Regions from separate parts of the Lysinibacillus sp. NPDC056185 genome, predicted to be linked through region 1. Evidence: riboswitches for the same ligand, from Rfam matches in the RefSeq annotation. Region 1 holds a riboswitch; the other holds the start of a gene.
What was found. A riboswitch is a leader RNA that binds a small molecule or an ion and turns the genes downstream of it on or off. The one in region 1 is predicted to bind S-adenosylmethionine.

Region 2: linked by a shared signal. The riboswitch ahead of metK (methionine adenosyltransferase) and the one ahead of ACMZ42_RS04295 (cyclase family protein) in region 1 are both predicted to bind S-adenosylmethionine.

The regions. Positions count from the first base shown of each region.
Region 1 is NZ_JBLLLQ010000003.1:53,674-56,877, forward strand. It holds gene ACMZ42_RS04285 (Cof-type HAD-IIB family hydrolase) at 1-252, shown strand, start outside; gene ACMZ42_RS04290 (DedA family protein) at 454-1,050, shown strand; gene ACMZ42_RS04295 (cyclase family protein) at 1,103-1,840, opposite strand; SAM riboswitch class I at 1,941-2,045, opposite strand; gene ACMZ42_RS04300 (hypothetical protein) at 2,192-2,602, opposite strand; gene ACMZ42_RS04305 (SMI1/KNR4 family protein) at 2,760-3,204, shown strand, end outside.
Region 2 is NZ_JBLLLQ010000030.1:29,819-33,022, reverse strand. It holds gene ACMZ42_RS22035 (gamma carbonic anhydrase family protein) at 18-536, shown strand; gene metK (methionine adenosyltransferase) at 695-1,891, opposite strand; SAM riboswitch class I at 2,217-2,336, opposite strand; gene pckA (phosphoenolpyruvate carboxykinase (ATP)) at 3,066-3,204, shown strand, end outside.

The DNA.
Region 1 (3,204 bases):
ACAAATGTTTTGCAACATGATGTTTCTAAATCTATTGCTGTCCATGCTGTACTAGATTATTTCGACTTGAGTCCTGAAGAAGCACTTGCTTTTGGCGATGGAGATAATGATATCGATATGCTGGAGCAGGTCGGCTTTGGTATTGCAATGGGCAATGGTAGTGAAGCATTAAAAAATGTCGCTAATTATGTAACGAAGAAATCAACTGAGGACGGGATTGATTATGCTCTACGTGAGCTGCAAATAATTTAATTATTTGAAAGTGAATAATATTTTAGGTAAATTATGAATCTACCAGTCACTAAGAAAAAACTATAGATATGTTACGATACAACATTGATCCATGTTTCATGGAGAAAATTGTATATAATCCATAATACTCATAATGTTGTCTCATTTGAGTTATTATAAAGCTAACTATTAAAAATTATTACGCTTTAGGTGGGATGATTTATGGCGCATCACGTGCAATCTCTTATTGAACATTATGGATATTTTGGCATCATTCTCATCCTAGTTGGGGGAATTGTCGGTCTGCCACTTCCTGACGAGATATTTTTAACGTATGTAGGATATAGCGTATATCAAGAAACGCTGGCACATATTCCAGCTTTAATCAGCGCTATGATAGGTGCAGCGGGGGGAATTACCCTGAGCTATTATATAGGTTATAAATTCGGACTACCTTTATTACGAAAATACGGTTCGAAAGTCCATATTACTGAACAGAAAATTGACTTTACTAGAAAATTATTTGCAAAAATAGGGCCGGGGTTATTATTAATAGGATATTTTATTCCTGGTGTGCGTCATCTTACAGCATATATTGCGGCTATCAATAATTATCCTTATAAAAAATTTGCTTTCTTTGCCTATACGGGAGCAGTTATTTGGACATTTACTTTTATTACCTTAGGAAAGGTACTTGGGGAGAACTGGCGTTATGTTGGGGTATATTTATCCCGCTACAGTATTTATCTTATAGTATTGTTCCTAATACTAATGTTAATCGTTTATTTTATTTTCAAAAAAAGGAATTCGCCAAAGTAAAAAAGGTCTGATTCAATACCTACTCAGGTTGTGAATCAGACCTTTTTATCTTTTAAGGCAATATTGCAAATGAACGCACAGGGAATCCAGAGGCTTTCTCAGGCTTCGGTACAATATTGAAAATAGCAGCACCTTTTGGAGGGAGCTTATCCAAATTTGTCATGAGCTCAATTTGGTAAGTATCTTGCTCAAGCACAAAATATTCGCCATCTAGCTTACCATTTTTACGAAAATCTGTTGCTGAATCCGTATCAAAGGTTTCGTGGCCAATAGCACTTACTTTTCGTTCGCCGAATAAAAATTGTAACGCTTCTAATCCCCAGCCAGGAATATGATTATTGCCATCAGCGTCTTTGTTGCTGAAAGATTCTTTATCTGGCCAACGTTTACTCCAATCGGTACGCAACGCAACAAAGGTACCTGTTTCAATTTCCCCATTTTCAGCTTCAAAGTCAAGAATATCTTGAACACTTAACGTGAAGTCGTTATTTACTTCGGCTTCTTTTGATTTATCAATAACGATTAGTGGTAGCACTAGTTCTTTTAGCTCCAATTCCTCTAAATAGCGTGTATCTCGCACAAAATGGATAGGTGGATCGATATGTGTTCCATATTGCCCAGGGAAAGTGAATTGCTGCGCAAAGAAGCCATCATCATGGGAAAATAATGTTTCAAATTTTGCATCATCAAACATAAAGAAGTGGGGCGAATTAGGACCAAATGTATGTGTTAAATCCACCCATTCTTTCGATTTCAATAGTTGAATTGCTTGTAAAAGTTCGTTTGCCATAATATCTTCCTGCTTTCTTTTAATTATTTTTGGATGTAACAATAAAAAAGAGCCCTCCTTGTAGAAAGAGGACTCTTGTGCAAAGCAACTAAAGTAAGTCTTCTCATCTTCAAGGCTAAATTTCGCCAATTGGAATTAGCACCATACCTATAGGCTGGTTGCTGAGACTTCATAGGGCCAATCCCTCCGTCTCTCTTGATAAGAAAATGCGATATAAGAATTTTCAGAAATAATGATTACAAGTACTTTAGCATATTTATTTATAGTTTACAAGTTCAATAGGGATACATGGTTAAAATTCATAAAGATGCTAAAGGCAAAAAAAGAGGCCCTCTTTAAAGGACCAACTCGTCACCAACCCAAAATTAGTGTTAGCTTACAACAGCTACTTTCAGTAAATGTTATACGAAATCCATCTGGTGTATAGGTAGTTTCGAATTTTATAGTAATGCCTGTTGACGTAATTAACTTTTCAACTTCTGTTTTATTTGATTGTTGTGCTGCGTTCATAAGATCATGCGCAAATTGCTCTGATTCATCAATTTTATCCGTAAGTAATTGTGCTTGCTGCATAATAACCTTGATCCGATTCGCAGAAGTCTTCAATTTCTTTGTATTGACAATTGGAAATGGACTTCTATTCGTTGGGTTTGTCGGCATTGCTAGATGGCTAGAAGGGTGTTGAATTGTTGGTTGATTTGCCATTACCCATGCCGGATAATAATTAGGATAGACAAAATACGAATAAGGATTGTAATACAACTAAATTCCTCCTATCCTATAGCTGATACATTATCTTATGTACAACAAAGACTTTCGGTGTTAATGGCTAATGCTTTGAAAAGCCTGAGCGAAAAGGGGCTCAGTTCAATGGCTTAAATCTTGACCAATTTATTCTTCCTCAAAAGGAGTTATTAAGATGGATATTCGTGCATACATAAAAAATGGTTTTGAAGTTTACTATGAACGTTATAATCAGGTGTCTGAAGCAGGATTTTGTAGGTGGATGTGCCCTGACGTACCTGAAGAAATGAAAGTAGTTGATATCGATGCAGAGTGGTCTATGTGGAGAATGATTCCTTCCACTGTAACAGAGGAAGATATTCAAACGTTAGAAAAAGAGTTCGGACTTAATTTTCCCGAATGGTATAAAGCTTTTATTTCAACGTATCATCATTATTTTGGTGTAATACCTGACCAAAGTATTGAAGAACCTTTAAATAACGTAAGGGATATGTTTAATCCATCATTATGCACTTTAGGATATCTTCCATTTACATGGGATACAGAGTATGGAAAAATAATTTGTATTGATTTAAATAATAATGCTGATGAAGAAAATTGTGCAATATATGAAATTGAAC
Region 2 (3,204 bases), on a different contig from region 1:
GAAAAGAGGCGATCCTCATGATCTATCCATTTAAAGGTAAAAAACCCAATATTGACTCTTCTGTTTTTATTGCTGATTATGCAACCGTTACCGGCGACGTTACAATAGGTGCTGAAACAACAATTTGGTTTAACACAGTTATTCGAGGAGATGTATCACCAACAATTATAGGAAAAAGAGTTAGTATTCAAGACCTCTGTTGCTTACATCAAAGCCCCAAATATCCACTAATTATTGAAGATGAAGTAACAGTTGGACATCAAGTAACTTTACATAGTTGTACGATTCGAAAAAAAGCCTTAATAGGTATGGGCTCTATAGTATTAGACGGAGCGGAGATTGGAGAGGGTGCATTCATTGGGGCGGGTAGTCTAGTACCTCCAGGCAAAGTCATTCCTCCAAATAGTTTAGCACTAGGCCGTCCTGCAAAGGTTGTAAGAGAATTAAACGATGAAGATAAAGAAGATATGGAACGCATCATACGTGAATATGTAGAAAAGGGTCAATACTATAAATCTCTTCAACCAAAAAATTAATGTAAAGCAGCTCCACGATTGCTTGGGCAACCGAGCAATATAGGAGCTTATTTTTTTCGTTAAAAAACAGCGAAAGGGGCTAAATTAATGTTAAGCCCCTTTCTGTAATAGTATTTTAAAATATTTTCCCAGCTACTTCATTGCTTTAGCTGAATAGTTTATAAACCTGCTTTTTCTTTTAATGCGTCAGCTTTGTCTGTTTGTTCCCAAGGTACATTTAAATCTGTACGACCGAAGTGACCATATGCGGCAGTTTGCTTATAAATAGGACGACGAAGGTTTAGCATTTTGATAATCCCCGCTGGGCGTAGATCAAATAGCTCGCGTACCCATTTTACAATTTCACTTTCCGTAACTTTTCCTGTTCCAAATGTATCAACAGCAATAGATACAGGTTGAGCAACACCAATCGCATAAGCTAGTTGTACTTCAGCTCGATCAGCTAAACCAGCAGCTACGATATTTTTCGCCACATAGCGTGCTGCATATGCTGCTGAACGGTCTACCTTAGTTGCGTCCTTACCTGAGAAAGCACCTCCACCATGACGTGCATAGCCACCGTATGTATCAACGATGATTTTACGTCCAGTTAGACCAGCATCCCCTTTAGGACCACCAATTACGAATCGGCCAGTTGGGTTGATGAAATATTTAGTATCGGCATCTAGTAATTCACTTGGAACAACTGGAGCAATAACGAATTCTTTTAAGTCTGCTTGAATTTGCTCAAGTGTAGCTTCTTCATCATGCTGTGTTGAAATTACAATCGTATCAACGCGTACTGGTACATTGTTTTCATCATATTCAACCGTTACTTGCGTTTTTCCATCTGGACGTAAATATGCTAGTTCACCAGATTTACGTACTCCCGTTAAACGACGAGCTAATTTATGCGCTAAACTAATTGGTAATGGCATAAGCTCTGGCGTTTCGTTACATGCATAACCGAACATTAAACCTTGGTCACCTGCGCCAATTGCTTCAATGTCAGCGTCTGTCATAGAGCCTTCACGCGCCTCTAATGCTTGGTCAACACCTTGAGCAATATCAGGTGATTGCTCGCCAATAGCAACAAGAACTGCTAGGTTTTCAGCATCAAAGCCGTATTTCCCACGTGTATAACCGATTTCTGCTACAGTATCACGAACGATACCTTTAATATCTACATAAGTAGAAGTAGTAATTTCTCCAGCTACTAATGCTAAGCCTGTTGTTACTGTTGTTTCACACGCTACACGCGCGTTTGGATCTTCTGCTAAAATAGCATCTAAAATGGCATCCGAGATTTGGTCACAAATTTTGTCTGGATGTCCTTCTGTTACACTTTCTGATGTAAACAGTCGACGGTTTGTCATTTGATTTTCCTCCTATTACTTTTACAAATAATATTTGCGAATTAATACGGTACTCATTACCCATGTCAAGTTCGCCCCTAAGGATTGAACTCTCAAGCCATTGTTGCTGTCATTGCACTTTCGCACAGTAAAACAGTTGTTGCTGTCACTACGCTTCCGCACAAATAAACAGCTGCTTCTTTTAACACGAGGATTTTTGAAAGATCCGTCATTATAATAAGGAAAGGACTGTATACTTACCTTTAATTCGTTTTTAACAATAAAAAAATCCTTTTCTCACGCTTACTTAACATGAGGAAAGGAATAATGACTTCGTAACCTTTCACTCTTATCGTTCAAGGGAGTTTCCCCTTGCATCAGATTGGCACCAGCGCATGTCGTGAAATAGTTCATGCAGGTTGCCGGGTTTCACAGGGCCTGACCCTCCACCAGCTCGGGATAAGAGTATCCGTTCAATATCTCATAATACGTAAAAGGTCGAACATTGTCAAATATTTTTAACTTCTTTCAGCGGGTGTCCAACATCGTCCTTTGCTGACGCTACGCTTTCGCGCAAAAAACATTGTCAGGCCCAAGCACAAAGCAGATTCCGGACGCATTGTTTATCTGTAGCGAAAGTAAAGCGACAGTTACAATTATGCCAAGACATAATTGATTGTATTCTTATAAAGAAAGTATGGGATTTATATAGAAACAAATTTGGATTATACTGTAATTTAAAACAAAATAATCCCTACTCTCCACCTTACATCATGTGTTAACATATGTGTAACCCTTTACAGCACATTTTGTAGCAAAAGCAAAGCGTTAGCTACAGAACATGTGGTGGATGAATATGATTGTAGCCCCTTTTCAGTTGAAGACAAGCTCCAACTAATAAAAAGCAAGCTAAAACTTCACATCCTGTGCGAACCCCATGTTAGCCCAAAGCTTCCAAACACAATTTTTGCTGTGTCGAAAGTGAATGTGTGATCACTTATTATAAATAGGGTAAAAAGCATTATCAAAACGAATCAATTTACTTTTTGTCGTTTTCTTGAAAAGTAATAAAATCTGAAAAATAATTTCTGAATTAGTATAGATTATTTAAGCAATTGTGTTATACTATTTTTGAAATTAAGAAAATCTCCCTCAAACTCTAGGGAATACTATAAAAAAGGATGGTATTTAATCGATGAATTCAGTAGAAATTGCAAACGAACTGAAGGAATTATTAAGCGGCGGTAACATTAATGTTCAACTTTCAGTACCACAATTAGCTGAAAAGGCTACTTCTCGTGGTGAAGCTATGTTAACAGTAGATGGCGCAGTTC